DNA from 2 places in the Alcanivorax sp. P2S70 genome. Region 2 is predicted to be linked to the other one. Evidence: predicted binding sites of a transcription regulator. Region 2 holds the regulator's gene; the other holds the start of a gene.
The links. Region 2 encodes PhoB, which activates phosphate uptake and scavenging genes when phosphate is short. Its sites were predicted from a motif close to TGTCATANNNNTGTCANA; they were not measured.
Positions count from the first base shown of each region.

Region 1: a site for PhoB is predicted at 14,808-14,825, ahead of Q672_RS20780 (prolipoprotein diacylglyceryl transferase family protein). Genes of this name have one in related genera too.

Region 1 is NZ_AXBZ01000007.1:205,381-221,220, reverse strand. It holds gene Q672_RS20850 (AraC family transcriptional regulator) at 1-169, opposite strand, end outside; gene Q672_RS20845 (poly(ethylene terephthalate) hydrolase family protein) at 363-1,187, opposite strand; gene Q672_RS20840 (hypothetical protein) at 1,525-2,286, shown strand; gene Q672_RS20835 (malate synthase G) at 2,420-4,579, opposite strand; gene ttcA (tRNA 2-thiocytidine(32) synthetase TtcA) at 4,822-5,676, opposite strand; gene Q672_RS20825 (SDR family oxidoreductase) at 5,676-6,473, opposite strand; gene Q672_RS20820 (acyl-CoA dehydrogenase family protein) at 6,748-7,947, opposite strand; gene Q672_RS20815 (acyl-CoA dehydrogenase family protein) at 7,958-9,052, opposite strand; gene Q672_RS20810 (GGDEF domain-containing protein) at 9,221-10,312, shown strand; gene Q672_RS20805 (YecA/YgfB family protein) at 10,376-10,918, shown strand; gene Q672_RS20800 (DUF2914 domain-containing protein) at 11,291-11,932, shown strand; gene Q672_RS20795 (hypothetical protein) at 11,978-12,550, opposite strand; gene Q672_RS20790 (GMC oxidoreductase) at 12,750-14,318, opposite strand; gene Q672_RS20785 (hypothetical protein) at 14,492-14,758, shown strand; gene Q672_RS20780 (prolipoprotein diacylglyceryl transferase family protein) at 14,879-15,840, shown strand, end outside.
Region 2 is NZ_AXBZ01000034.1:402,163-418,002, reverse strand. It holds gene Q672_RS29160 (hypothetical protein) at 108-461, shown strand; gene Q672_RS29155 (metal ABC transporter substrate-binding protein) at 497-1,390, opposite strand; gene znuC (zinc ABC transporter ATP-binding protein ZnuC) at 1,514-2,290, shown strand; gene znuB (zinc ABC transporter permease subunit ZnuB) at 2,283-3,065, shown strand; gene Q672_RS29140 (MATE family efflux transporter) at 3,276-4,556, shown strand; gene Q672_RS29135 (GGDEF domain-containing protein) at 4,553-5,614, opposite strand; gene Q672_RS29130 (hypothetical protein) at 5,833-6,474, opposite strand; gene Q672_RS29125 (hypothetical protein) at 6,556-6,954, opposite strand; gene Q672_RS29120 (hypothetical protein) at 7,112-7,489, opposite strand; gene Q672_RS29115 (NAD(P)/FAD-dependent oxidoreductase) at 7,555-8,703, opposite strand; gene rd (rubredoxin) at 8,812-8,976, opposite strand; gene Q672_RS29105 (chorismate--pyruvate lyase family protein) at 9,207-9,722, shown strand; gene ubiA (4-hydroxybenzoate octaprenyltransferase) at 9,912-10,784, shown strand; gene phoB (phosphate regulon transcriptional regulator PhoB) at 11,051-11,755, shown strand; gene phoR (phosphate regulon sensor histidine kinase PhoR) at 11,827-13,137, shown strand; gene Q672_RS29085 (TIGR00730 family Rossman fold protein) at 13,192-13,776, shown strand; gene Q672_RS33995 (DUF1328 domain-containing protein) at 13,957-14,133, shown strand; gene Q672_RS29075 (NADPH-dependent FMN reductase) at 14,138-14,683, opposite strand; gene Q672_RS29070 (pirin family protein) at 14,878-15,738, opposite strand; gene Q672_RS29065 (glutathione S-transferase family protein) at 15,822-15,840, opposite strand, start outside.

The sequences.
Region 1 (15,840 bases), on a different contig from region 2:
GGAACTGCCGGTAGCTGATCATCACCTCCTGCATCTCAAACATAGGGGCGGATAAACCGGTCCCTTCCAGGAGACGCTCCAGCGGTGCTCCCAGATGACAGAATGCCTCGATAAAACCCAGAGGATGACGATGAAGGGGAACCAGCCCGCTGTTGGGGTCCAGATCCATCGGAGACTCCCGGAGATTGTTCTTGTTGTGATGCTCATGACTGCCCGGCAGCACACCACAACACGGCGGCCGAGGCCTCCACGAGGCGGCTAAGGGATCAAGGCTAGCACCACAATGCGAACAAATCAGCATGGCAATTCCGGGGGCAGTGTCGTCACAGGCAACCACCAGGATTGCCTGTGACCGTTGGGCTTTACAGCCCCTTGCGTTCTACGTCCCAATCAGAGAGCCCACAGGCAGAGCAAGCGCCAGTGAAAAGGCTGGCCGCGTCACTGTCGCCGCTGAGCTGATACAGCCACCAGGCAGTGGTCATGGCTTTGTAGTCCCCGAAGTCTCCCACCGGCTCAAAGTGACTGGCGCCGTTGAGCGTCGCCCAGAACACGGGCACGTCTACACGGCTGAATACCGGCGCCTGATTCAACGTCGGTCCTGCCAGCGTGTCCAGCGAGCCGGACAACAGCAACATAGGCGCATGTTGCTGATACTGGGATGAAGTCTGGTGGCCAAGACCGAGGATGTACGGTTGCACCGGGGCGGTTGCTGTAATACGCGCATCGCGACCTGCCATGATCGTGCCGCCGCCGCCCTGGGAATGCCCGGACGCACCGATCTTGCTGAAATCAATGTTTCCTGCGTAACTGCTGTTCTGCAGGTAATCAATACAATCGAGCATTTCATCGCCGGAGCCGGCATTGCTGGTGTTGGCCGCCGCCACCACAAAGCCCCATGACGCCCAATGCTCAAGACCAGAACCGTAGGTCGTGGGGGTACCACCGGTGCCGTTGCCCCAGACAATCAATGGGTGGTTGCTACCCAGGTTGCGAGGGCGATAAATGGTACAGCCAAGGCCGCCTGAATGACGGGTCGTGGTATAGGGCCCGTCTTCCTCATACGGGGCCAGGGGGTCACTGCCATTGCCGGCCAATACGGCAGCGCTGAGCAACAGCCCCGCCAGGGCTGAACCCGCGCGAAGCAGAGTGGAGATATTCCTCGTTGTAACGCGATCATGGATTTTCATTATTGGTCCCTTTCGATCGATAAATGTGCGGGGCAGCCCTGCCCGATCGCTCTCCCAAGCCATCAGCCGTTATCTTTACACTGCCAATGCGGGCTCAGGCTGCCCCGACCCGCCCCGGAAAACACACAAGGTTCCCGACAGGCAGCACCGATTCTGTCGCGGCAGCAGATAGGCCGATATAACGGCACCGACGCCATTTGCCGTTCAACAGTGGCTCAGGTTCACCCCGCAGAGGCAGTCCTCATCCCGGCCGTGAATGGCGTCACAGATGGATTTTCACTTTCACAATGCATTGGCGTCCTGCACCCTGATATCAGGCCCCCTTTGGAGCAACGCCATGCCCAATCTGCTGACTATTGCGATCCTGATCATGACGCTAAGCCTGACCGCCACACTGCGGGCCCAGCCCATGGAGATGCATGTCATTTCTCGTCCTGATGCTGCCGCCCTGGTGCCTGTCATTGAGCCGTTACTGCCTGCTGGCGGTTCAGTTCAGGCCTATCGCGGCAAGCTGATCATCCGCACCACAGCGGAAAACCTGCACAGCCTGCAAGGCGTGTTGGGTAATCTGGACGCCGAACCGGCGACCGTTGTTGTCCATCTGCGGCGCAGCGGTTCTTCCACTGGCAATGAGCAGACCCTTGAGGGCACGGTGAGCCGCAATCGTGAGGGAGATCTCGACGCACAGGTACAGATTGGAGCACAGCAGTCCCGACAGCAGCAGCACGATCACTACCAGATACGCACCCTGTCCGGTTATCCCGCACGCATCAGTCGAGGCACATTACTGGCACTGTCGAACGGCGCCTACGGAACCCAGCTGGCCGCTCTTGATCAGGGCATACAAGTCACCCCGCAAAGCCTCCCGGACGGCCAGGTGGTACTCAGTATTCAGCAGCAACACGACACTGTTTCCGGCAACATCACAGCCAATACCCAGCACAGCGCTACCACCCTGCAGGTCACACCAGGCCAATGGCACCCCATGGGGAGCATCCAGATTGATCAATCCCGGCAGCAGCGAGGCATAGGCGGTAGCAGCCACCAGCGGAGTACATTGGTGCTGCCCATTGAGGTGATGGTTCAGATCAGTGAATAGTTAACAGTGAACAGTGAATAGCTGCGCGAGCAGCGCTGGTCAGGCTCTACAACGCAAGAGGCCGCGCCCAATGTCTGGGCGCGGCCTCCAGGCTTTCAAGAACCACGGCGCAGGATCGCGCCGCTGTTAACTGTTAACTGTTCTTGAGTTCACGGCGACGACGGTGCAGAACCGGCTCGGTGTAACCGCTCGGCTGGGAGCAGCCTTCGAATACCAGTTCTACTGCTGCCTGGAAGGCAACGGAGCCGTCGAAGTCCTTGGCCATGGGCGTGTAGAGCGGATCGTTGGCGTTCTGACGATCAACCACTTCAGCCATGCGCTTCAGGGTTTCCATCACCTGGTCTTTGTTGGTGATGCCGTGGTGCAGCCAGTTGGTCACGTGCTGGCTGGAGATACGCAGGGTAGCGCGGTCTTCCATCAGGCCCACATCATTGATGTCCGGCACCTTGGAACAACCGACACCCTGGTCAATCCAGCGTACCATGTAACCGAGGATGCCCTGGGCGTTGTTGTCCAGCTCCTGCTGGATTTCCTCAGCAGACAATTCACGGTCCAGCAGCGGCAGCGTGAGGATGTCGTCCAGGGAGGCACGCTCACGGCTGGCCAGCTTGGCCTGAACCTCGGCCACATTCACTTCATGATAGTGAGTCACGTGCAGGGTGGCCGCCGTCGGGGACGGTACCCAGGCACAGTTTGCGCCCGCGTTGGGGTGACCGGCCTTGTTGGCCATCATCTGTGCCATTTCGTCCGGCATGGCCCACATCCCTTTACCAATCTGGGCGTGACCCGGCAGGCCGCATTCCAGACCGATATCCACGTTCCACGCCTCGTAGGCATTGATCCACGGCATGCCTTTCATGTCGCCCTTGCGAGCAAACGGACCGGCTTCCATGGAGGTGTGCATTTCATCGCCGGTACGGTCGAGGAAACCGGTATTGATGAAGATCACCCGGTCGCTGGCCTGACGGATACACTCTTTCAGGTTCACGGTGGTGCGGCGCTCTTCATCCATGATGCCGATTTTCAGGGTCTTGTCGGCCAGGCCCAGCGCCTTCTCAACACGACCAAACAGCTCAACGGCAAACGCCACTTCTTCCGGGCCGTGCATCTTCGGCTTCACGATGTACACGGAACCGGTACGGCTGTTGCTCAGCTTGTTGATCTTTTTCAGGTCGTGCATGGCAGCCAGAACGGTCACCATGCCGTCCATGATACCTTCCGGGGTTTCCTCACCGTTCATGAGGATGGCCGGGTTGGTCATCAGGTGGCCCACGTTACGCACCAGCAGCAGAGAGCGGCCATGCAGGGTCAGGGTGGAGCCGTCCAGCGCGGTGTACTCACGGTCGCCGTTCATGGAGCGGGTCAGGGTTTTGCCGCCTTTTTCGAAGCTTTCCTGAAGGTCGCCTTTCATCAGGCCGGCCCAGTTACGGTACACCTCGACCTTGTCTTCGGCGTCAACCGCCGCAACCGAGTCTTCGCAGTCCTGAATAGTGGTGATAGCCGATTCCAGCAGCACGTCTTTCATGTTGGCAGCGTCATCTGCGCCAATCGGGTGGCTGGCGTCAAATTGCAGCTCAGCATGCAGGTTGTTGTGCTTGACCAGTACGCCGGTGGGCGCCGCGGCGTCGCCCAGGAAGCCCTTCAGCTGGGATTCGTCTTTCAGGCCGGTCTTTTCGCCGCCAAGGGACACAACCAGCTTGCCATCGACGATCGCGTAGCCAGTGCTGTCCTTGTGGGAACCGTTGGCCAGCGGGAAGTAGTTATCCAGGAAGTCGCGCGCCCAGGCGATCACCTTGGCACCACGCTTCGGGTTGTAGGCACCGCCTTTCTCGGCGCCGCCTTCATCGGAAATCACGTCGGTGCCGTACAGGGCATCGTACAGGCTGCCCCAGCGAGCGTTAGCCGCATTCAGGGCAAAACGGGCGTTCTTCACCGGTACTACAAGCTGCGGGCCAGCAATAGTGGCGATTTCCTCGTCCACGTTCTCGGTGGTCACCTTGAACGCATCGCCTTCCGGCAGGAGGTAGCCGATCTCGGACAGGAACTGCTTGTATTCAGCCATGTTGATGGCCTGGCCCTTGCGCGCCTTGTACCACTCATCCATCTGTGCCTGGATCGCTTCACGCTTTTCCAGCAGCGCCTTGTTCTTCGGCGCCAGGTCTTTGAGGATGGCTTCCAGCTCGCCCCAGAAGTGATCCGGGTCGACGCCGGTACCCGGCGCGATCTCGTTGACTACCAGATCATGGAGTTCAGCAGCGATTTCAAGGCTACCCTTCTGAATACGATCGGTCATGGTGCTCCTACCCTTCTGGTCCAGAGAATCTTCAATAAAACGGCGCTTTCATGGTGCTGACTCAATGTATTGTCAGGCCTGTCCAGTGAGCGGATCAGGCAACCATATCAAGCCCGGGGGGTGCTACTGCGAGAATACAGCCAGACACGGCTGCTCGCGAAAAAATCGGTGGGCATTCTAGCCGAAACGCGGCCACGAATCATGTTTAGTGACATAATTTAGCGTGACTGGCGAGTCTGCGATCAACCGAAAAGGTTGACCACGTCAAGGCGATGTGCCTGCTCGCCACCCCGCTGCTGGCCCTGCTCAAGATGTTCAAAATCAAACAGGCGAGTATCAGCCAGCTGGGACGGGGCAATGTTCTGTACCGCAGCAAAGATATTCTCGATCCGCCCCGGCTGTTCCCGATCCCATTTTTGCAGCATCTCCTTGATCACCTGACGCTGCAGGTTTTCCTGGGAACCACACAGGTTGCAGGGAATGATCGGGAAATCCTTCAGGCCGGAGAATTCCACAATGTCCTTCTCGCGACAGTATGCCAGCGGACGGATAACAATATTGCGGTTGTCATCACTGCGCAGCTTCGGTGGCATGGCCTTCATCTTGCCGCCGTAGAACATATTCAGGAACAGGGTTTCGACGATATCGTCACGGTGATGACCCAGGGCAATCTTGTTGGCGCCAATCTCTTCGGCAAAGCCATACAAGCTGCCGCGACGCAAGCGCGAGCACAGACCGCAGGTGGTCTTGCCCTCCGGCACCTTCTCCTTGACGATGGAATAGGTGTCCTTTTCCAGGATGTGGTACGCCACCCCCTCTTTCTCCAGATACTCTGGCAGGATGTGCTCGGGGAAACCCGGTTGTTTCTGATCCAGGTTCACCGCCACCAGCTCGAAGTTTACCGGCGCGGAATGCTGCAGATTGCGGAGGATTTCCAGCATGGTGTAGGAATCCTTGCCGCCAGACAGGCACACCATCACCTTGTCGCCTTCACTGATCATGTTGAAGTCGGCAATGGCACGGCCCACTTCCCGCCGCAGCTTTTTCTGCAGCTTGTTGAAGCGCGTCTTTTTCTTGGCGTCGAGGCTATCTGACATCAGGTGACCTTCATCTTCCGGATCAGTCGTCGATACAGGGGCGGAGACCAGCGTTTCAGGTACACACCGGCCTTTTCGCGGCCGGCGATGATAACCTGATCACGGCCTTGCTGCACGGCCTTGAGCAACCGTTCAGCGCATTCTTCGGCCGGCATGGCACTCAACTGGGCATCATCCATGCTGCCCTGGGCTGAGCCATCCGCGGTGAGCGCATTGACAGAGACCTGGGTTCGCACGAAACCGGGCATCACCAGGGTGACCCGCAAGCCGTTGTCGTATTCCTCTGCTCGCAGGGATTCAAAGAAACCGTGCAGGGCATGTTTACTGGCACTGTAAGCACTGCGCAGCGGTGTGGGCAACTCGCCGACCAGGGAGGTGATGACCACAAAGCGCCCTTCTCCCTGCTCACGGAACCAGGGCAATACCTCCTTGGTCAGCGCAACCGTGCCAAAGAAGTTCACTTCCATGATGCGACGGTCTACCGCCAGATCGGTGTCTGCCACGCGTGAACGCTGGGAAATGCCGCCATTGTGCACCAGGATATCCAGCCCACCGAAGCGCTCGCGCACGGCCTGCACCGCGGCTGGCATGGCGCCGCTGTCTGCCAGATCCAATGGCAATATCAGATGTTGCTGCGCATTGACCAGGGTTTCACGAACCCGCTCAAGCTCCGCCTCACGACGGGCTGACAACACCAGCCGCGCCCCGCGACGGGCAAAGGACTTGGCCACTGCTTCACCAATGCCCGAAGAGGCACCGGTAATCCAGACAATCTTGCCTGCCAGGCTGTTGGACATACTGCCGTCTCCCAGAATATGAGTACCGCAGAGGGTAATGGGATCGGAGGGAAAACCAAAGGTTCTTCGCGGATTTCAGGGACGCTTATGTGGTTTGCTCTGGTCGGGCGTCAGACGTCGGCAATCTGACGCGCCAACCCGACTCGCAAGGGTACAGCTTCAGGGCCTGCTTGCTCGGGACGACGGGTTGTCTGTCTCTCGCGTCAGACGTCCGACTTCAGACGTCTGACGAACCGGTTTTCTCACCCGGCAAGCGGAGCCCGTTCGAAGCCAGCTATTTCAGCTCCTTGGACGACAACCCCAGAAGATGCCGCGCCACGATAAGTTGCTGGATTTGCTGGGTGCCTTCGAAGATGTCGATGATCTTGGAGTCACGGGCCAGCTTTTCCAGCAGGGTGCGCTCGGAATACCCAAGCTCACCACACAGCGCAACGCATTTGAGTGTCACCTCATTGCCCATGCGCCCCGCCTTGGCCTTGCACATGGAGGCTTCCTTCGAATTGGGCTGACCGTTGTCGGCCATCCAGGCCGCTTTCAGGGTCATCAGTCGTGCCGCCTCAAGATCCGCCTCCAGCCGATACAGTTCCAGTTCACGGGCCGTGGAGTTATAAGGCAGTTTCGAGAAATCAGCGCTAACCTGCTCTTTTTCATAGATTTCACGAGTTATTTCCAGTGCGGCACGGGCAACCCCCAATGCCATGGCGGCCACCTGGGGACGGGTGTTATCGAAGGTCTGCATGACCCCACCAAAGGCTTTTTTGCGCGCCTCTTCGGTGTCGGCGATCTCCGCTGAGCCCAGCACATGGTCCACCGGGATCCGGCAATCGTTGAGCGACAATGCCGCCGTATCCGAGACCCGCAGGCCCATCTTGTCTTCCACCCGCACCAAACTCATGCCCGGGTTATCACGGGGCACAATGAATGACTTGATCGCCGCCTTGCCCAACGCCTTGTCCAGGGTTGCCCATACCACCACGGCATCGCAACGCTGCCCGCCCGTGCAATAGATCTTTTCGCCATTCAGGATCCACTCATCGCCGTCACGCACCGCCGTGGTGCTGATGGCCGCGGAATCGGACCCGGCCCCCGGCTCGGTGATCGCCATGGCACAGTAGAGTTTGCCGTACTGCTGCTTCTGTTCCGGAGTGCCTACCGCCGAGATCGCCGCGTTACCCAGACCACTCCCGGGGATAGACAGCATCAAGCCCACGTCGCCCCAGCACATGGCCTCAACGCCCATGATCCCCATCATGTTGGCCCCGTTTTTAATGCCATCGGAGCCTTTGCCACTGCCTTTTTTGCCGCCGCCACTCATGGCGGCCATCATCTGCGCCACCGGCTTGAGCTCTTCCGGGGTATCGCAATGCTCAATGGCGTCGTACTTGCGGGAGATCGGTCGGAAGACACCACTGGCCAGCTGCTGGGCCATTTGCTGCACCTGGGTCAATTTTTGCGGAAGTTCGAGATTGATCATGTCGGTCTCCTTATACGACGAGGCTGCCGTGCAGCACGGCAATGCTGCGCAGGTTGCGGTACCACATTTCCAGCGGGTAATCACGGACGAAGCCGGCTCCGCCGAACAGCTGAATACCGTTGGTGCCGATCTGCATGGCTTTCTCCATGCATTGCAGATGGGCCAGGTAGGCCTCGCGATAGAACGACAACCCCTGCTCCGCCCGGCTGGCCGCCCGCAACATCAACAAGCGCATGCCTTCCAGTTCGATACCGATGTCCGCCACCATGAACGCCACCGACTGACGCCAGGCGATGGGCTCGCCAAATGCCTTGCGTTCTTTCACATAGGGAATGCTGTAATCCAGCACCGCCTGGCAGCACCCCACCGCCAAGGCACACTGCCCGATCCATGACAACGCCTGCAGGCGCGGCAAATCAAAGCCCGGGAGCCTGTCTGCCTCGCTGACCGCCACATCCTGCAGCTCCAGAGTGGCCAGTGCGGCACTGCGAAGTCCCATGGCCGGCTCGGCCTTGATGCTGACCCCGGGAAGATCACTGGACACCAGAAAACCGGCCGGGCCCGACTCTGTGGCAGCCACAACCACAAACAATCCGCACGCCTCCCCCATGGGGATCAGGCTCTTGGTGCCATTTAGGCGATACTCACTACCTTCACTCACTGCCTGGGTGGCCAACTCCGTAGGCTCGAAGGTTGCCCGGGGCTCGGTCAGTGCAACGGCGGCCTGGCCCGCTTCACCGCTGGCCAGCCCGGGCAACAGGCGCTCCTGCTGTTCCTCGCTACCCCCTTCGACCAGCACATTCACCACCCCCATGGTCTGCAGGGCAGCAAGGGTATGGGACATGTCGCCCTGCCCAAGGTCCTCACACGCCAACGCATTGGAAAGCGGGGAACGCGGCATACCGACCCCGCCCAGCGCTTCGGGAATGGGCATCAACGCCAGACCGAATTCCTGAATGCCTGCCACCAGGGCAGCGTCAGGACTGGCGGCATCATCGGCAGCCCTGGCCGCGGGTGACAGCGTGTCACGCGCAAAGCGGAGCATGTTCTCGCGGGTAATACGTTGCTCTTCAGTGAGTGTTAGATCGAACGGAGCTGAATCCATACCGAACCTCATAGTGATTATCGTCAGCAATCAAACGTTTGTTTGATATCCACAGTCTGCCAGCGATTGTCTACAGTGAACAATGACAAGGACTGTGACCTCGGACGATAAAAACGGTAAAGTTGTCGAAAAATAAAACAACACTCTTCACAAGGATTTTGTGGCTTCGTGTTTATCCTGATCCCCAGTAATCCGCCGGAGCGGGCCATCCGGCTGCGCCGCCAGTTTATGGCGCTCTACTCCTACCTGCTACTTTGGGTGGGCACTTTTCTTGGTGTTCAGCTGAGTGCTTTTGAGCCAGGCACCCCGCATGCGTTGATCTTTGGCTGGCTCTACGGGATCAACGTTCTTTTCTACCTCATGATCCGCAGCGGCTGCAGTGAACGGCTGAAGGACCCCAGCCTGACCTTTCTGCAGATGGCCACCGGCATCCTGGCCACCACCGCCATCCTGTATTTCTCGCGTGAACTGCGTGGCGCCATGCTCAGTATCTATTTCATGGTCATGACCTTCGGCGTCTTCGCGCTGGATCGCCGCGGCCTGATGCTGATGGCCCTTTTCACCCTCACCTGCTTCACCGGGCTCCAAGTCTTCGAATTATCCACTTCTCCGCATTCTGTGGTGTTTTCCTACCTGATCGGTCACTGGATAATTCTGGCACTGGGTTTGTGCTGGTTTATCTATGTTGGAGGTTATATTCATAACCTCCAGACCCGGGTTCGGGACCAACGAGAAAGCCTTCGAGAAGCCCACGAGCGGCTTTCAGCAATCGCCATACGTGACGAACTCACCGGTCTGTACAACCGACGACATTTCCTTGAAAGGCTAGACGAAGAGATGTCCCTTGCCGAACGCAATGGCAGCGCCTTGCACCTTGCCATTATCGACCTGGATCACTTCAAGCAGGTTAACGATCAATACGGCCATGCAGCCGGGGACGAAGTGCTGTGCCGCTTCAGCAATTTGGCCAGCCAGGGACTGCGACGCTCGGACTTGTTGGCCCGCTACGGGGGAGAGGAATTTGTTGTGCTGTTCCCTCATGCGTCCAAGCAAGCCTGCATGGCTGCGATGGAGCGCCTTCGTGACGCCTTTGCCTCCCAGGATTTCGGTTTTTCTGGTGCCATGCAAACCTCCTTTTCTGCAGGACTTGCGGCCTACCAAAAAGGGGAATCCGCCGAGTCATTCACCCATCGTGCCGATACAGCGCTTTATGAAGCCAAAGCCGCTGGTCGTAACCGAATTCATCTGACCGGGGAATAAGCTGCCGATTTGCGGTTTCCTGCTCGCGCCAGTACCGCTATCCTTGCTGACCTTGGAGGGCCCATGTCAGACATAACCAATCCCAGCCTCAAAAACACCGTTCGCAAACATTTCCAGAGTCTTGGCGAAGACGCCCCTACCTGGACAGAACTGCATGGCCTGCTGTGCGCTCTTGCCGTTGGGCCTGCCATCGACGACATCAATTACAGTGAGCTGCTGGAATTGGACGTCCCAGAGAATGTCAAAGCCGCGCTTAACGATTTGTGCCAGCGACTCGAATCACAGCTTACCAGTGGCGAACCAATCAACCTTCCATGCCTGCTCGATCCTTACCAGGAAGAAGATGGTCAGGACCTGGCTAGCTGGTGCGCTGGCTTCATGACAGGCGTTTTCGCCGACGAAGACACCTGGTATCAGGACGACGAATCCACCATGGCTGAAATGCTGCTGCCCTTTGTCTTGATTTCTGGTCTGGATGAAGATGAAGCGCTCGATGACATCTGGAATAACACACAATTGGTCCGGCAAATGGCTCTGAGCATCCCTGACCTGCTGGAAGAATTGTTCCTGGTCTTCCATGGCCCCGATAGTGACGATTCCGATTAACGGCGCCTTTTTCCTCTCCAAAGCCTTACCTGCGTGACCTGGTTCCACGCCCTGTTATCACCAAGCCTCTACCCTTACACAAACATGAACTGATATGCACTGGTGCCCCCAAGGGCGCCAGTGTCAACCAGGGGAAATGCGGTGGGTTATCTGAGGGCACCTTATCTGACAGCACTGGCCATAGGCCTGTTACCAACACCCGGGATGGCCGAAGCACCAGCCGAGAGCGATATCCTATGCCCAACCCTGACCGTGGCAGCTTTCACGTCAGCAGTCCAAAACCGCGTGCCCCTCAGCGAACTCACTGAGGCTCCTGTTAACCTCAGCGAACTGTTTTTTTATACCGCTGTAACCAACGGGGAAGGAACTGAGTTGCATCATCGCTGGAGCTATAACAACACGAGGGTGGCTGATGTAAGTCTGGAGGTAGGTTCTGATTTCTGGCGCACCTGGTCTTCCAAAAGTTTTGCCAACCTTGCTCTGGAACCCGGGGGACAATGGCAAGTTGATGTCACCACGGCATCAGGCTGTACGCTTGGTCAATGGACTCTGACATTGGTTGAGGCAGACATCTCCTCTGGCTTCATCGAAGCCCAGCCGGCAATGCAGCCGGAAGAAACCAATACCCCGGTCCCCTCCACACCAGCCCCCCCGCACAACTCACCGGTAGACCTTCAGGAAAACTATGCCGCCATCAAGGAGTTACTGGAGCTGGGAGATAGCAGTGGCGCCCGTCGAGCGATCAAACTGGCACGCGAGCGCACCCTGAATCCGGACCAGCTAGAGCAACTGGACGCACTGGAAACCGATAGTAATGCCTTTGCCCGGCTGAGCCAGTTGATCCGCCAGCGAGATATCGCTGGCGCCCGACAACTCCTCGCGCAGTTGATGATCAGTGTGCCGCAAAGCAGCCCGGTCTATTCCGCACTACAAAGTCGCCGCGAGTTGCTGGAACAGCTCGGAGCCACATCCGATAGCCACGAAGGGTTTCAATCAGTCGCAAACAATCCTTGAACGAGGGCCATGCGGCATACCCACTCAGCGACAGGGGCTCGCGGACTAGTCGTCTTTCAGGGAAAGATGGCTGATATCCGGATTAACTTCTGTTTTCTGCTCTTTTTTCTGGCCAAGGTCTTCACCAGCAGCCGCCATACTCAAGTGACTCACATCCGGTGCATCCGGTGGCGGCTGATGCTCACTGTTGTCCATGTCAGCTCCCACATCTGCCACCGTAAAAGATCCAGAGAACCCTGTCCCGCCAGTGCGGATTGTGCCTACGGTTTCCAGGTCGCCACTCTCTTGGTCGGCATCAGAAGCGGTACCACCGGATACCTTTGCCTCCGCCGGGCCGGTCCCTGCCTGCTTGACCGGTGTCGGTGATGTCGGCGCCGCCGGAGGGGCTGAAGGCTTAAGTTCGCACTCCGCCCCGGCCTGCTTCAGCACCGCCCGAAATTTCATGGCGGTGGCCTGATCCGCCTCTTTCTTCAACACCACGGACTGGCCTGAAAACAGCTTTTCAACCCGGGCGGCATCCATCTTGAATACCCGGCCAAGATTGGCTTTCACTGTGGCCGGGTCCGCACCACGAACCAGTTGGCCGGAAAACACCACGTTGAAACGGGCATCGCTCATAACCAAATCCTTCTTCTAAATTAGGGAGCCTCTGAATAACTCCAGGTCACGCCGGTCTTTCAGGCTGGTCCGCACTCGTTATTACGCTTCCTTCGAAGGTGAATAGCCGACGGATGGACATACACCTTCAAAACCGCGCCCCTCTTTACCTTGAACCCGCCTGAAAGACTGAGTTCGCGAGGAGTGATTCTGAGGCTCCCTAGTGCATCTCACTGGCAGCGTATTCCGCCAGTGCCGCAATGGTTCGAGACGGGTTCAACCCCAGAGCCCGCGGTACCATGGCGCCGTCGATCACAAACAGATTGGGATAATTGAACACCTCCCCGCGATGATTCACCACCCCGGCATCAACACTATCGGCCATATTGCAGCCGCCCAGCGGGTGCGGAGTGATCAGATCCTTGAACAGGGTCCAATTGGGGGGGGTTGACGGATCCCCACCTGTGGCAGCAGTCAGCGCGAGATGACGCTCGGACAAACCATTGACGGCCTTTTCTGCCTTGCGGTAATCCCAGTTGAGTTTCAAATGGTTTCGTTTCCAGGGCCAGTACCAGCGACGGCCAAGATAAAAGCGGCCGCCCGGATCATCCATAGCTTGCCCGAACCAGGGCATCATTTCCGAAAACGGGTCACTGCTTTGCCCGTATTTCAGCATGGCCTTACCAAGCCGGGTTCCACGGAAACGCGGGTCCTTGCCCAGTCGGTCCAGCATGCTGCCCATCACATCAGGGATGCCGCCGTCTTCGACAAAATACCGGGCCCCACCGTCACTGCCATCGAGATAATCAATGGCTGAAGAGATTGTCGGTCCCCGGGTCGGAGAAATCGACCGGCCCTTGTAGGTTGCTGCGGTGGCGAAGTCACCATTGCAAGACCATTGATGCCCCAATGCCCGGCTGAGTTTTGGCAGGGTCTTGTACTGATCCCGGTTGCGCAACAGCAATTCCGTCGATCCCACAGACCCGGCTGCCACGATGACTTTTTCTGCCCGGAACACACGCCAGCACTGCCCATCCAGATCTCGCGCGCGGACTTCATAACTGCCGCCAGTCAACGGGCGAATCGTCCGCACATGATGAAGCGGGCGAATCTCGGCTCCGGCACTCTCAGCCGCTGCCAGATAATTCAGATCCAGGGTGTTCTTGGCCTGCACCGGGCAGCCCAGATCGCAGTTACCGCAATGGGTGCAGGTCCCCTGCTGTTTGCCCTGATCATTGGTCCACTGCTTGCTGTGCCGCGCATCATAGGCATCATCAAGATCACTGGACCAGTCTGGATTAAAGGTGATCGCCTGGGGCACAACCATAAACCGTTCACCGGCCCCGGTTGCCTCAGCGGCCTCTTTCATCAAATGCGTGCGCGGCGTCCACTGGTTTTCAGGCAGGGTCTGTACGTTGAGCATCACCCCGGTAGTGTCGTAGTGCGGCTTCAGGGTCGCGTAGTCAATGGCTTCCGGCCAGCCGTGATCGAATGCTTGCGGCTTTGCCTCGATACTGACGTTGGCATAGATCAGTGAGCCACCTCCCACACCGGCGCCCATGGCTACACTCATGTCACCAAAATAACGGAAGTCGATCCAGCCATTCTGTTTTTCCGGTTCGTCTTCGTCCCAGAACCAATCGCGCTGAGTAACCGACGGATATTCCGACGCCAGCCAGCGACGGCCTCTTTCCAGTACCAGAACCTTGCTTCCCTTCTCTGCCATACGGCAAGCCATTACTGCGCCACCGAAACCACTGCCGATGACCAGCACGTCAACTTTTTCCATGTTCTCCCCAACCCAAATGGTGAAATTGGCGCCGTCCCTGCTTATTCAGTCGCTGAGTGCCAACTCCGTTTTTTTAATCATGATTTTGCACTATAAAATCTGCTGTCAATCCTGTCTATTTCAGGGGCTTTCCAGTACCCTTCGCGCTGTTTTTACCGGTGCCGGCACAGCCCATGGAACAGATTGATTTCGTCAGTATTGAAGAACAGCAACGCCCGCGTAAACGCCGTGCTGCCACTCCCTCTAGCGCTTCCGCCCAAAACCGTAAGCCCTCAGCCCGTTCCCGACAGGGTGCAGTACGCGAAGGTTACCGTCGCCTTACTGCTGATATCCCTGCCGACTTGCACAAGCGCCTCAAGATGCAGGCCCTGATGGAAGATCGCTCAGTGACCGAACTGATCGTGCAGGCTGCAGAAAGCTTTCTTCGCAACCGCGACTAAGGGGTCCCTCGATAGCCCCTTGTCCCTTGTGTCTGGGGTTTCATCCAAACGTCACCTCATTGTCACGGCCCTGCACCGCCAGGCCCTCACGCTGTGCAGAAATCGTGATGGAGACTGACGATGACAGCTGCAGACGGATTCCTGCTCGGTGTTGCCCTGTTTCTTGCCCTGGCTTTTCGTTTCCTGTTTCGGCACTTGCCGGAGGAGCGCTGGCAATTTGTGGCCTCTCTTCCCCTCAAGAAACGCCATGACGGTGCCTGGCAGGGGTTAAACCTGACCTTCTATGGACTCTTCACCGGACTGGCGGGAGGGTGTGGCGTCGCCTGTTTTATCCTGCTCACCTCCGCCGCTGGGGTGTCGCTACTGACCGCGCTGGCCCTGACTGCCGGTGTATTGGTGATCTGTCTGCCCGCGGCCAAGATCATTGCCACCATCGTTGAAAAGAACCGCCACGGCTTCACCGTGGGCGGAGCCAGCTTTGTAGGTATATTGATTGCTCCGTTGTTCCTGTGGCTGGCTGACACCCTTAGCCAACGCTGGTGGGAAACCCCATTACCTGCCCTGCCCATGCTGGCAGCCATGTCCATTGCCTATGTGGTCGGGGAAGGTATCGGCCGTCTTGCCTGTATCAGCTTTGGCTGCTGCTATGGTCAGGCACTCGGCAAAGCTCCCCGCTGGGCACAACGGATGTTTGCCACCCTCAACCATGTGTTTATCGGCAAGACCAAGAAAATTGCCTTCGCAGGTGAGATGGAAGCGGTGCCCGTTATCCCGATTCAGGCGGTCACCTGCGTGGTCTACACCAGCCTCGCCCTGATTTGCATGTCACTGTTCTTCCATGGGCTGTTTGCACTGGCGTTTGCCCTGTCGCTGGTCGGCAGCCAATTGTGGCGGGTGTACTCCGAGACCTTGCGGGCCGATTATCGCGGTGGCAGCAAACTGTTTTCGGCCTACCAATGTATGGCCATGCTGGCCGCACTCTATGGCGTGATCATCAGCATAGTGCTGCCAGCCCATGCGGATCTTGCCCCCAGTCTGGCAGCCGGGTTTGCCGGGCTGTGGACGCCGGGAGTCATACTGAG
Region 2 (15,840 bases):
ATCCGCCTCAATGGCTATGGTTCCTGTTATCGGTGAAATGACCCACCTTGACATCCCTCTCAGGGAAAACATTCCCCTTTTGGAGGGCGGCAGCTATGATTCGAGACATGAAAAAACTGATAACAAGCTTACTGCTGGCACCGGGCCTGAGCCTGGCCGCAGAACAATTGCCGGATACGGCGCCGCCTGATGAGCAGGCCCCGCAAACCCGTGAGTCCGGCCCCGCCACTCCGCTCAATGGCGATGAGCTGGAGTCGCTCTACCTGCAATCTCCGGTCGAGCTGGATACCAGCGACGAGAGCCAGGGACTTAACGCCATGAGTAACGAGGCTCGCTTTCTGGAAAATGAGCAGCAGGAAATGCGCCAGCGTCAGGCAGAAACGGTCCGCCCTGTGGCGCCTCCACCCAGTGAGACGCCGCCTCCACCGCCACCCACACTGATCCCGATTCGGGATTTATAGTCCGGTTAGCGGCGACGCGATGCTGAGCCTCCCCTTCAGCCTCGCGCTTGCAGGCAACGCGCAAAACCCTCCCCCAGGGTGTTGAGCCAGGGGAGATAGTGTAACGACGGCTGATCGCGCCCCAGAGGATCCAGCGCCACGGCCTGGCACTCCGGGCAGAGCCTTTCCAGCATGTTGACTCGCGCCTCCGGCTCTACAATCATGCAATGCAGTTCACGGGCACGAATCTCTTCGGCCAGCGCCACAAAGCGGCGGCTTCCAGGGCCGGCATCCAATTGCACACTCACCTGCACCGGCTCAGCCAGCCCCATTGTCTCACTGAAATACCCCCACGGATGGTGATAGCTCAACCAGTCGGTGTTCCCATGAGGCGCCAGTTGCTGGCGGAGTGTTACACGGGTGGCATCAGCCTGTTGCAGCCACACCTCTGGCTGCCCCTGCAGTAACCCCCCGGGCATGGCGTTGGCCACCGCCTGCGCCAGCAACTGCATGTTCTTGATCGACAACCACAGATGAGGATCCAGGCTGGCATTGTGATGCGCATCGCTATGGTCAGGGTGATCATGCTCATGACCGTGCTCGTGATGGGCATGCTCTCCCTCGCGACGCTCCACTGTTGGCTGCTCCAGTAGCGCCACTGACGGCCGGTTACGTCGCGCCACCAGTGGCGCCAGCGGCGCCTCCACTCCAGCGCCCAGCCACACCAGCAAATCCGCGTCGCGCACTTGCATCACCTGACGCGGCGACAGCGCCACCTGATGCGGGTTCTGGTTGGCCTGCAACAGCGTGACTACCTCCACCTCCGGGCCATACAGGCTGCGCAGCAGCTTGGCCAGCGGCTCCACACTGGCCACGATGGTCTGGCTCCAGGCCGGACCGGCAAACAGCAGCAGAACAATCAACCCCAAACAGCGCATAGCGTCATTCACTCTCAGACCTTTGTTGTCAGCTCCCTGCCTGAGTGCCGCCAACACCGTTGTTTACCGCCCGCTTCGTGCAGGCGAAAGGGCAGCAGTATATCATTGCGCCTTTGTTCTTCGGGCGGGTTTCTCATGTCGGAACCACTGGTCAAGGTTGAGTCGGTCTCGGTCACCCTGGGTGGCACCTCGGTGCTGTCGGAGGTGAGCCTGGATCTTGCGCCCGGCCGTATCACCACACTGATTGGTCCCAATGGGGCAGGCAAGAGCACTCTGGCACGGCTGGTACTGGGTTTGGTGACCCCGGATCAGGGTACGGTGGTGCGCCGGCGCGGCCTACGGGTCGGCTACATGCCCCAGCACCTCAATATCGACGACAGCCTGCCACTCACCGTGGACCGCTTCCTGTGGCTGGGCGCCAGCGGCCCCACCGCCGCCCGCCGTGCCGCCCTGGAACGGGCCGGGGTCGCGCATTTGCGGCGTCGTGCGGTGCAAAAGCTGTCCGGCGGCGAAATGCAGCGGGTATTACTGGCCCGGGCCCTGCTGCGCAAACCCGACCTGCTGGTCCTGGACGAACCGGCTCAGGGCGTGGATGTGGCCGGCCAGAATGCCCTCTATGGATTGCTCAAGGATGTCCGAGACGAACTGGGCTGCGCCATCCTGCTGATTTCCCACGATCTGCACCTGGTGATGGCCGCCACCGACGAGGTGATCTGCCTGCAACGCCATGTGTGCTGTTCCGGCAGCCCGGAAACCGTTAGCCGGGACCCGGCCTACCACGAACTATTTGGCCCCACTGCCGGCACGCCGAACCTGGCGCTCTACACCCACGATCATGACCACGATCATGATCTGGATGGCAATGCCCACCACCATCACCACGACCATGAAGGCCCCTGCAACCATGATTGAACTGCTGCTCCCTCCTTTGCTGGCAGGGCTGGCCGTGGCGCTGGTCTCGGGCCCCATGGGCGCATTTGTGGTGTGGCGTCGCATGGCCTTTTTCGGTGACACCCTGGCCCACGGAGCCTTGCTGGGCGCCGCCCTCGGACTGGCACTGGATATCAGCCTGTATGTGGGGGTAGTGGCCATGTGCCTTGGCCTTGCCGCCGCACTGACTGCGCTGCAACACCAGCGCCAACTGGCCAGCGATACCCTGCTCGGGATTGTGGCCCATACCACCCTGGCACTGGGGGTGATTGCCATCAGCCTGCAAACCGGTATCCAGGTAGACCTGTTCGCCTACCTGTTCGGTGATCTGCTGGCCGTGGGCTGGCAAGAGGTGGTCGGGCTGTGGGCTGGTGCATTGGTGATTCTTGCCATGATGGTGTGGCAATGGCGTGCCCTGTTGAGCATCACTGTCAACGAAGAGCTGGCACAGGTCGAAGGGGTGGCGGTGCAACGCACCCGCCTGTTGCTGATGCTGCTGCTGGCGCTACTGATTGCCGGCGCCATTCGTACCGTCGGGGTGCTGTTGATTACTTCGCTGCTGGTCATCCCCGCTGCCAGCGCCCGGCGTTTGACGCACACCCCTGCCCAGATGGCGATCGTCGCCAGCGTCCTCGGCACCCTGTCTGTGCTCGCCGGGCTGACGGTGAGCTGGTTTGCCAATACGCCCGTGGGGCCGTCGATCGTGGTCGCCGCCAGCGGCTTGTTTATGCTGACGCTGTTGCGCAAAACCTCGTAGGAGCGTCACTGGCGGCGCGATTCCAGACCAGGATCAAAAACGTTTCCACCGCAGAGATCACGGAGACCACTGAGGAAAGCCATTGTTTTGACTCAGTGAACGCTATGTCCTCTGTGGTAAATCTGCCTTTAACAACGCAGGCGATCGCGCCGCCACCAAGCGCAGCGAATAACCGACGCTCCTGCGGCGGGGCATTTTGCCGGAGCATGAATGAGTCTGTCGCTTAACCAACGCATCTGGATGCTGGCCTGGCCATTGCTGCTGTCGAACCTGACCGCGCCGCTGCTCGGGCTGGTCGACACGGCGGTGGTCGGCCATCTGGCACACCCTCGCTATCTGGCCGCGGTGGCGCTGGGCGGCAATTTCTTCATGTTCCTGTACTTCTCGTTCAATTTCCTGCGCATGGGAACCACCGGTTTTGCGTCCCAGGCCCGTGGCGGGGGCCGGGACACCCGCGTGGTGCTGTTACGCGGGCTAGTACTGTCCTGCGCACTGGGGCTCGCCCTGATTGCGCTGAGCCCCCTGCTACGCGAGGCCGGCCTGTGGCTGTTGGGCGGCAGTGACGAGGTGCAAGGCCTGGCGCGCGATTACATCGATATCCGTATTCTGGGTGCGCCTGCCGCACTGGCCAATTTCGCCCTGATCGGCTTTGCCATCGGCACCCATAACACGCGGGTACCACTGAAAATGACCGTGCTGATGCACAGCACCAATGCCCTGCTGGATGTGCTGCTGGTACAGGTGTGGCACTGGGATGTGCGCGGGGTTGCCACAGCCAGTGCCATCGCCGAGTACGTGGGCCTGATTGGCGGGCTGTTCTGGCTGCGTCATGCATTGCGTTCGCCATCGCAGCCCGAACCGGTATGGCGGCTCAGTGCGCTGCTGGCGTTGATGAGTGTGAACCGCGATATCTTCATTCGCAGCCTGGCGCTGCTGACCGCCTTCTTTTTCTTTACCGCGCAAGGCGCCCGATTGGGGGATACGGTACTGGCCGCCAACGCCGTCCTGATCACCTTTCTGCTGATCCTCAGCAACCTGCTGGACGGCTTCGCCAATGCCGCCGAGGCGCTGGTGGGGGAAGCACAGGGCAAAGGAGATCACGCCGGATTTCGTGAGGCCGTGAGCGCCACCGGACGCTGGACCATCGGCTGCGCGGCCCTGGGCTTGGCGGGCTTTGCGTTGGGCGGCGCCCCTCTGATTGGGTTGCTGACCGACCTGCCCGCGATCCGTGATACGGCCACGGCATATCTGCCGTGGGTGTTGCTGTTACCACTGACCGCCAGCGCAGGCTTCTGGCTGGACGGCATCTTCGTCGGTGCTACCTGGGGCGCCGCCATGCGCAATACCATGCTGGTCTCGGTGGCCCTCTTTTTCGCCATCTGGGCGCTGACCCAGCCCTGGGAAAACCATGGCCTGTGGCTCACCATGAACGCCTTCATGGCCGCCAGGGGGATGTGTATGGGCTGGGTGCTGTGGCGTAACCACCGCTAGCCGGCGGCTACATCCTTGCCGGCAGATTTGTTCAGGTACATACGCCGGTCGGCAGACTTGAGCAGGGCATCGGCATCTTCGAAATGATCGGGCCCGGTCTGCACCACTCCCATGCTGATACTCACTTCCGGCAACCGCTCCGCCAGCAACCGCCGAATCCGCTGGCAATAGGCGGCCTCCGCCTGCTCCTCGGTGCTGTTGGCCAGCAGCACACAGAACTCATCACCACCATAACGAACACAAGTGTCCTCGCCCCGCGCCGTTTCCAGCAAGACCTTGCCCAGCTCCGTCAGCACGCGGTCCCCATAAGCGTGGCCGCGGCGATCGTTAAGCCCCTTGAAGTCATCAACATCCACAAATATCAACGAAACCGGCTCACTGCGCCGCTGCGCCGCCTTGACGGTCCGCTGCAGGGCTTCATTAAGATAACGGCGTGTTGTCAGCCCGGTCAGTGCATCCGTGCGCAACTGGCCATTGCGCATGGCAACCGTTTCCTCCAGGGCCCTGGCATATTCTTCCGTGCGGTTTTTCACTGCCTCGATTTCAGAGACCAGACTGAGGATATAGGTTTCAAACACCAGGGTGACGTCAAAGTAGATCAGCTTGTCCAGTGCCAGCAGTGCTCGCTGCAGCTCCAAACCGGACTCCATGGTGTCGTTAAGGTTTTGCACCAGCAACCGGTGCAGCAGATACACCGCCGACAGATAGAATTTGGGCTCTACCCCAATACGCTTGTGGACCAGCCCGATTCGCAGACGGTTATTCGTGTATTCAAGGTCATAGGCGCCGGAAAACAGATCCATGATATAACGGCGCTGGGCGGTCTCCAGGCGCTCAAGCGTGTCGGAATCCCCGATCAGTGAAGCAATATCCGGATTACTGGTCTGAATGCCGTAAAAGGTTTCTACGATGTCATCCAGACGACGTTCGATGTGATCCCGACAGCGCAGCAGCGCGGCGACATCCTGGTCATCAAACTCCAGCAGCCGCTTTCGCGCCCCGATTTCCATTTCGGTAATACGCATCTGTTCCAGCAGGGTTTTCATATTGGAATGCATGCACGCTCCCTCGCCCCAAGCAGGTCATCCTGACCCCATGCAAATATGACGGTTATGCCACCATAGTACCCCGTTGTCCGAACATGACCATAGGACCAGGGGGAAAGTTGTGCGTAAGGGACAGACCTGAGGATGAACAGAGTTCAGGAAAGAGGCGCATCCGCCGTGGGAAAGAACAGGAAAGCCGGGCTGGCAAGGCAGCCAGCCCCGGCGGGAAGTCAGCGTTTCAGGGCACCATCCTTGTCCAGCTGGCCCACCACGCTTTTGGCGTAACCCTCAGCACCACTCTTCAGGTTATAGGGGTTCATGCTGCGGGACTGGGCCTGCCACACCGGTTTCTCCGTGGCTGCACTGTAAACCTGAGTTTGCAGATAATAGTCGGTGGCGTTCTGGTAGTAGCCTGGCTGGTAGATCGCGCTGTAGCTATAACCCACATAAGGACCATAGCCCAGATACATCGGTGCAGAGGTCATGGGCATGTAATCCACGGTAGGCGGAATGTACTCATCGCGCTCTTCCACCTTTAGCAGGCTCACGACCATGACACCATCTGCTCCGCTTTCCTTGACCGCGGCTTCGATCTGTTCACGGAAGTCATCTGCGTGTTGCCGCTCGCCTGCGAGACTGGCGGTAGACAGGGTCGAATCTATCGAACGTTTTTTGAGGCTTTTGGCAACTTGCTGCTCAACGACAGCGGACGTCACCGCCGTTTCCGCCAGTACCACAATAAACAGGTGATCAAACGCCGGGCGTGGCTCGCCGGTCTTGGTTTGCCAGGTGGAGTGAGTTTCGGTGGTAGTGGCACAGGCAGCCAGCATGACTGCGGCAGCCAGAACGAACAGGCGAGTAACCATCTGCATGGGGAATCCTTCGTTATGCAAGGGAATGAATCCACACAGAGTAATGCGGCAAGCGCGGTTCGCCAAGCATCTTGCCGAGTATCAGGGCGTCAGCAACCGCTGCGCTGACTTCCCGCAGAATTGCTGCCGGCTTTCGCCACCACGCTGCCGCACCGAGGCCATGCACTTGCTATAACTGCCATGGGACACCACGTTCAGGACATCATTCTCGATAGTCACCGAAAAAACATTGTCCCGAGGGCGCATGCCACTGCGATCCCAATCGGAGAATCGCTGGCCGCCACTGGCACAGGCATAGCTGGTGGTGTAGGTAAAACCACGGGCAGCACGGGTGATGTGGGTATAGACCTGCCACCCCCCCCGTCGCCCGTACATAATCTCCCGCTCGCACCCTTTGATCGTATCAATGGCGTCATCCTGGAAAAAAACCACCTCGTTGTAGGTGGTACCATCCAGGTCGAACTTGGCTACCAGATACACAGGGGCATCCGAAGCAGCAAAGGCCCGAACGCAAGACAAGAGAAAAACGACAGCCACGAAACAGGGAAAGGGTCTCATTAATCCGCCAAATGCAATTTTTTGTTATTCAATCCTAGCGGAGAAAACGCAGGCAATACAGGCCCGCCATCAGGCAAGGTTATTTTTTTCCACCCGGCATGATGAATTTCATCAACGTCATGAACCACATCAACTGGCCGGGATCGCCTTCGATCTTGATATCACCGGACTGCATCCCTTCCATGAAGGCCATCTGGTTCTTGCCGGCCTTTTGCAGGGTGTCGAAGGCATAGCCCGCATCTTTGAAATTCAGGGTGACGGTCGGTGCCGGATGAATCCCTCCTTTGGCTGCGACCTTGCCCGGAGTGAATTGGAACCAGCGCGCCGGCTTACCGTTAAAGGTCCGCCATTGCATGATGACGTTGCGGTTTTCCAGCTGCTTTCGGAAACCTTCGTTACGCCACGCCAACCAGCGCAAACGCCACCCCAGAACCAGCAACACCAATGCAAATTTCATGGACCTTCCTTTATCAATGAACAGCGCAACAGCCGGGCTCATGGTGACATGAGCCCGCTGCAAGCTTACGGCATCACCGCCGGCAGTTCCTTGTTGAGCTTCATTTTTTCCTTCACCGCATCACCGGTGAGGGCATAGCCCAGCAAATTGCCGTCCTTGCCGCGGAACAGGGCCTGAACCGTGTTGCCATCGGCTTCCACTTCCCAATCGCCTTCACTGCCTGCCGGAGCCGGACACACCACCACCGGGCAAGCCGGGGTCTTGATGGTGACGGGCATTACGCCGTAGCTGACATCGGTGGGCTCACCGGCCAGCGTTTTGGCCAGCGCCCGGGCAGACGCCATCAGCGGCAACACGTAGGGCAGCACATGGCCTTCTACTTCGGCACAGTCGCCCAGGGCAAAAATATCCTCGGCGCTGGTGCGCAGGCCCTTGTCGGTGAGGATGCCACGATTGGTGCTCAGGCCGGCTTCCTTGGCCATGTCGATGCGCGGGCGCAAGCCGATGGCAGACAGCACCACATCCGATTCCAGCTTGCTGCCGTCAGACAGCTCGGTCACCAGCTTGCCGCTGTCTCCGTGGTGCACCGCCTTGGCCAGCGGGCCGAAGTGGAACTGCACACCCAGTTCCTGCAGGCCGCGACCAACCGCTTCAGAAGCAGCTTCCGGCAGCAGCAAGGGCAGGCAGCGGCCCATGGGCTCAACCAGCTGTACCTGGAACCCACCGTTAGACAGATCGTTGGCAAATTCACAGCCGATCAAACCACCACCGAGAATGGTGATTGTCTTCTTGCCCTCAATGGCTGCACGGAATTTGGCGTAGTCCATCAGATCGTTGACGGAGAACACCTCGCCAACCGCGTCACCTTCCAGGGGCGGAGTCCAGGTATCGGCACCCAGCGCCAGCACCAGCTTGCTGTAATCCAGGTGGTCATCCGGCAGCAGTACACGCTTTTTTTGCGGATCGATTCCGGCCACATGAACACCGGTACGCACATCCACATTGAACTGCTCGGACACCTTTTCCGGTGTCGCCATGCACAGGTCATCGGCGGTCTTTTCCTTGGTAAAACCGGCGGACAGCATGGGCTTGGAATAGTTACGGCCGTCGTCTGCGGTGAGCATGACGATGGGCGTTTCCTTATCCAGCTTGCGGAATTCCTTGACGGTATTGAAGCCGGCGAGGCCGGTGCCGATGATGACGATGGGCTTCATGAATGATCCTTTCACTGTTCAATGGACGGGCGGGATGCGCGGGCGCTCAGAATGCGCTGATGCCAGAAGAGATCGGGCGGCCCCTGCCGGGGCCAGACCTCGGTGGAATCAGATTTCCACCATCTCGAAGTCTTCCTTGCCCACACCACAGTCCGGGCAAACCCAGTCTTCCGGCACATCGTCCCAGGCGGTACCCGGGGCAATACCTTCGTCCGGCAGACCTTCGGCTTCGTCATAAATGAAACCGCACACTACACATTCCCACTTCTTCATGGTGAACCTCATCGGATTGAAGTAAGCACTCGCTTACTCTGCTACATACAGGGTGTATCTCGGGGGTCGTTAACCTATCGGGGCGGCGCCGAAAAATCAATGACAGTGACCACTGTCATATTCGGTCTATTATGCCGATCCGCACCCCGCAATCCCCGGGTTTTGCGGCCGCCCTTGCTCTCTGTACAACCATGGGCCATAGTCCGCCGGCCTGAAGCCCGGAAGATCCCATGCTGCCTGCCGCCCTGCATCCTGACAGCCTTTGGCGCCCGCTGGAACAGCTGGTGCTACCCCCGATAATCCGCGACTGGATGGCGGACCCGGACTCGCTCACTCGCCGGCTGTCCCGCTACGGTGCCTTCCGCGTTGTCCCGGGTTTCCATGCCCACGCCGTCCCTAAAGCCGATGAACGGCAACTGCTGGCACTCCCCGCCCGTCAGGTAGCACTGATTCGCGAAGTCACTCTTATGCTGGATGACACCCCGGTGGTTGCCGCCCGCAGCGTATTGCCGGTTGGCAGCCTGACCGGGGCAAACCGCTCTCTCGGCCACATGGGCAGCCGCTCACTGGGACTGGAGCTGTACAAACGTCCCCTCTGCCAGCGCGACCAGGTATGGGCAAGGCGGGGCTCACCCGATCAGGAGCTGCCGCTGTGCTGGGGCCGCCAATCCCGCTTCATCAAGCGTGGTGCACCGCTACTGGTAGCGGAGTATTTCCTGCCGGCGTTGTGGGAGAAGGTGGGGTAGCGCGTTGCCGAACAGCCCCGTACTCGTCTGCCATTAGACTCTCTGGGCCTGTTTCCTCTGCGTCGCGCGGCGCAAACGATACTCGTCTGGCGCCACAACCCGCTCGCGCGTTTCCACTTTGAACTTTCAACTTGCAACTCAACCCCACCCATCCGGACAATACCTCCACGCCTGACAACCGGATGTCCCATGTTTGCCTTTGTTGAAAACCGCTATCCCGGCCTGTGGCCCTACCTTCAGCTGATGCGCCTGGACCGGCCCATCGGCACCCTGCTGCTGCTGTGGCCGACCCTTTGGGCGGTGTGGATTGCCGGGGCAGGCACCCCGAGCCTGACCACCATCGTGATCTTCTTTCTGGGGGTGGTGATCATGCGCGCGGCAGGCTGCGTGATTAACGATTTTGCCGACCGGGATTTCGACGGCGATGTGGAGCGCACCCAGGGCCGGCCGCTGGCCACTGGCGCCATCAGCAGCAAAAAGGCGCTGGCGCTGTTCGCCGGGCTGGGGCTGCTAGCCTTCGTACTGGTGCTGTTCCTCAACGAATTGACCTTCTGGCTGTCCTTCGGCGGCCTTGGGCTGGCGGTGCTGTACCCCTTCACCAAGCGCTTCACCTTTATGCCGCAGCTGTTTCTGGGGGCCGCCTTCAGCTGGGCCATCCCCATGGCTTTTGCCGCAGAAACCGGCGAGGTCCCGGAAATCGCCTGGCTGCTGTACGTGGCCAATGTGGTGTGGACGGTCGCCTATGACACCCAGTACGCCATGTGTGACCGTGAAGACGACCTGAAACTGGGCATAAAGAGCACCGCTATCCTGTTTGGCGACGCCGATCGGTTAATGATCGGTGTCCTTCAGGGGCTAACCCTGCTGGGGCTGATCATGGTCGGCCACCGCCTTGGGTTCAGCTGGCCCTGGTATGCAGGCCTGGCAGGGATGGCCGTGACCTTCCTCTACCAGCACAGCCTGATCCGCTATCGCGAACGCTGGCCCAGTTTTCATGCCTTCCTGAACAATCACTGGAGCGGGGCGTGTGTGTTTGCGGGGTTGTATTTCCAGTACTTTTGAGTTGAAAGTTTAACGCTCAAAGTGGAAAAGGCGGGAGGCAGGTTTTGTCGTTCCGGCTCTCTGTACCCGCGCCATTACCTGCGAGCGCGGGCACGGCTATGCAAAACCTGCTGGCTTGGGCCGCGTTTCAATTTTGAACTTTCAACTCATCACTCCCTCTCCCGCTTGCAATTCCCCCGCATCCGGCTCAACTTGTCATACGCATGTCATAAAAGAGCAATCTAATAGGGCACCAACAAAAGACTGACAGGCGAAGGAAGGAAGCCATGTCCCGTAACCGAATTTTGATTGTTGATGACGAGCCGGCTATCCGTGAGATGGTCGCTGTCGCCTTGGAACTGGCGGACTTTGATGTACTGGAAGCTGAAAATGCCCAGCGCGGCCACGAGATCATCGTCGACGAACGGCCAGACCTGGTACTGCTGGACTGGATGCTGCCCTCCGTGACCGGCATTGAGCTGGCCCGTCGCCTTAAGCGTGATGAGACCACCAATGAAGTGCCGATCATCATGCTTACCGCCAAAAGCGAAGAAGATAACAAGATCCAGGGCCTGGATGTGGGTGCTGACGACTACATCACCAAACCGTTTTCCACCCGCGAACTGATTTCCCGGATCAAGGCGGTACTGCGCCGCTCTTCCAGCGCTGCCGCCGAAAAAGCTATCGAAGTGGAAGGGCTATGCCTGGACCCGGTCAGCCACCGTATCAGCGCTAACGACGAGCCGGTGGATATGGGGCCAACCGAATATCGCCTGCTGGAATTCTTCATGAGCCATCAGGAGCGAGCCTACTCCCGCACCCAGTTGCTGGATCAGGTGTGGGGCGCCAATGTGTATGTGGAAGACCGCACCATCGACGTCCACATCCGCCGTTTGCGCAAGGCTCTCGCACCCTACGGCTTTGACCGTTTTATCCAGACGGTGCGAGGTACGGGCTATCGCTTTTCGATCAAGGCCGCCAAGGCGAGCTGAAGCCAATAATGTGTTAGGGTTCATGACCTCGGTATAACTCCAGTCTGACCCCACAAGGGCAACACACGATCATGAAAGCCAGCCTGGCCAAAGAAGTTAATCGAATCGCCGGCCTGATCGCCCTGGCCGCCTTGACCGCTCTCGCAGTCGGTCACATCTGGCCATTGCTGGTAGGCCTGGTGGGCTACATTTTCTGGAGTACCCGGCAGCTGTTCTCCCTCTACAGCTGGCTGGTCCGTGATGATCATACCGAACCGCCAGACAGCATCGGTCTGTGGGGCGAGTTCTATACCCGGCTGGAACACTTGTTTCAGAAAGAACGGCGTGCGCAGGAAAACCTGCAAAGCATCATCCACCGCGCCCAGCAATCCGTAAACGCTCTGGAAGAGGTGGTCATCCTGATTGACCAGCACGGCTATCTGGAATACTGGAACGCCGCCGCAGAGCGCTATATGGGCTTCAACCCCAGCCAGGACCTGGGGCAACCGCTCACCAACCTGGTGCGCCACCCCGGATTTACCGAATACCTTCATCGCGCCGATTTTCGCGAACCCCTGGAAATTCCCTCTCCGGTGAATGACAACCGCATCCTGCAATTCAGGGTGACGGAGTTCGGCGTTGGCGAGCAACTGCTGATGGCCCGTGATGTCACCCGGATTCATCACCTCGAACAAATGCGCAAAGACTTTGTAGCCAATGTCAGCCACGAGTTGAAAACCCCTTTAACAGTACTCAAAGGCTACCTTGAAACGCTGCTGGATACCGTGCCTGAAGAACAGCCTCGTCTGCGGCGTGCACTGACTCAAATGGAAAGCCAGTCTGACCGCATGGAAGCGCTGGTCACGGATCTGTTGTTGCTCTCGCGACTGGAAAATACCGATGCGGATAACGATCGCCAAGCCGTCGCTGTACACGGCATGCTCAACCGCATGCGCGAAAACGCCCAAGCTCTGAGCGCGGACAAACATCATCAGATTGAAATGGATGTCCCAACCGAGGCGCGTCTGGTCGCCAACCCCGCCGAACTGGAAAGCGCCTTTGGAAACCTGATTACCAATGCAGTGAAGTACACCCCTTCCGGTGGCCTGATTCGCATCCAGTGGTGGCAGGACGAAAAGGGCGCGCATCTGGCCGTTACCGATAATGGTCTGGGAATTGACCCTGCCCATATTCCACGGCTCACAGAACGCTTTTATCGCCCCGATAATAGCCGGGTCACCCAAACGGGTGGCACGGGTCTGGGGCTCGCCATTGTCAAACACGTGATGATTCGTCATAACGGCAAACTGGACATCAAGAGCGAGCTGGGCAAGGGCAGCACCTTTACCTGCCACTTCCCACCAGAGCGACTGGTTAATCGCCCCACTGCAGTTGCAGGGTAAGACGCTCCACCTGCAACCGATTTGCGACAAACCCAAACACCATTAGGGATGATGATGAAAAAAGTCTGCGTTTACTGTGCTTCCAGCGACGGAAACGATCCTGCTTTTGGCATCGCGGCTGAAAACCTGGCCGCAGCATTGGTAAGCCGAAATCTTGGGCTGGTGTATGGCGGCGCCAGCGTGGGGATCATGGGAACTCTGGCCAACGCGGTCATGGACAGGGGGGGAGAGGTAATAGGAATTATCCCCCAGGCACTGCTGCGCCGTGAGATTGGCAATCACCACCTGACCGAGTTGCAGATCGTCGACTCCATGCACGAGCGCAAGGCAGCTATGGCGGATCAGGCCGATGCGTTCATCGCACTCCCCGGTGGCATGGGCACCCTGGAAGAGCTGTTTGAGATTTTGACTTGGGCACAGCTAGGCTTTCATCACAAGCCAATTGGTCTGCTGAACGTCAACGGTTACTACGACCACCTGGCGGCCTTCCTTGGTCACAGCGTCGACAAGGGTCTGCTCAAGCCAGAGCACCGGAACTTGCTGCAGGTCAGCGCCAGTGCGGACGACCTTCTGGGACGCTTCGCAGACTGGAAATCGCCACCGTTGGAGACCTGGCTGGAAACAAGCCACCCATTGTAACGCACGCCACCCAGTCAATAAGACGCGTGCTTTCTGCAAACACCACGATAATGTTTCTAATTCTGGCGGCCGGAAAACGCGAGCACAGTATAAAAAATCGTTAAAGCATTAACCTCTGCACGGAAGCTAAAACGCAGCAACGTCATTCTTGAGACTCATTCTATTAGCGAGGACATTCTCATGCTTGGATGGGCTCTGACTTTTTTTATTGTTGCCATTATCGCTGGCGTACTCGGCTTTGGAGGCATTGCCTCTGGCGCCGCCTCTATCGCGAAAATTATCTTTTTCCTTTTCCTGATACTGCTGGTGATCAGCCTGGTCGCCAACGCCTTGCGGGGTCGAGGCCCCAAAGTCTGACGGTTCACGAAAAATGGGCTGACCATGCCTGCAACGCCACCAACTGATCGGCGATCAGGGATTGTGTCTTGTCGTCGGCCAGGTTGCCTTGCTCGTCACATTTTTCGTGTGCGCTGGAGACAAAGACTTCGGGCTTGTTAAGCAGGTAGGCATCCAACCCCACCAGTATCTGCCGCAAATGGTATTGGCTTCGGCTGCTGCCCATTCCGCCCATGGATGCGCCCATGATAGCGGTGGGTTTACCCGCGAAGACTTTGCCCGGCACCCGGGACAGCCAGTCCAGCGTATTCTTCAACACGCCGGGAACGGAGTAATTATATTCCGGTGTGGCAATCAGCAGGGCATCGGCCTTCTGCAGTTTTTCTGCCAGCGCCAACACTTCGGCAGGGCGTTCCTTGTCATTATCGATATCGCCGTTGTACAGGGGGATGCTAGAGATATCGGCGATCTCGATATCCATGCCTTTCGGGGCACAATCAACGGCAGCACGCACCAGGCCTTGATTGAAAGATTGCTGTCTGAGACTGCCTGCAATGGCGATAACTTTCATGGCTGACATTCCTTTGAACGCGAGAAAGTGAGTGGGTTGATGCTCTTTGACAAACCTTGAGGAGTCAACCCGATTTCCGTGAAGATTCAGCATGGGATGCCCATCGTTTATCCCGTGCCTTAACGGTAATCCAATAGCACAATCCCGGTGGCTCGGCACGAGCCTCGCCAACGGGAAAGCCTTTCCTTTGATGGCTAGAGTTGTGACGGTTCAGCAGTCAGGGTGCCATTGCGATAATCACTCAGGGCCTGATTGATTTCTTCCTGGGTGTTCATCACAAAGGGGCCGTACTGGGCAATGGGCTCTCCCAGGGGGCGACCTGCCAGCAGCAGCAGCCTTGCGCCCTCACGGCCCGCCTCGACCGTGAGATGATCACCGTCAGTGAGCGTCGCCAGGTGATCCTGCTGTACCGTTTCCCCTGCCACGGTTATCAGGCCTTCAAACACATAGACAAAGCTGTTGTAGCCCTGAGTGACCGGTACAGTCAGCGCTTCTCCCGGACGCAGTTTCACATCCAGATACAACGGATCGGTGCTACCGCCTTTCATCGGCGCGGTCAGCAATTCACCCGCCACCGTGACTTCACCGGCAATTGCCTTGATCTGTCCGCCGCTGGCCAGGTCCAGACGTGGCATCTCTGTATCCGCCACATCCCGGTAGCCTGCCGCGGTCATTTTTTCTGCAGCAGGCAGATTGATCCACAGCTGAAAGCCACGCAACAGACCGTCTTTTTGTTGGGGCATTTCTTCATGAATGATGCCCCGGCCTGCCGTCATCCATTGCACCCCCCCCTGCGTCAGATCTCCTTCGTTACCCAGGTGATCCCGGTGACGCATATGTCCTTCCACCAGGTACGTTACCGTTTCAAAACCACGGTGGGGGTGCGGAGGGAAACCGGCAATATAGTCATCCGGATTCTCCGAAGAAAAGGCATCCAGCATCAGAAACGGATCCAGACGCACCATGGGGTTATAACCCAGCGCCCGTTTCAGGCGAACCCCTGCGCCATCGGATGTATCCAGTGAGCGAATCGTGTTGAGAAGGGTGCGTTCCATGGGAACCTCCTGTGCAAATAAGCTGCGAGCTACGAGCTATCAGCTTCGAGTTAACATCAAAATCCTTTCCTCACCGCTCACCGCTAGTCGCTGATTTTTCTC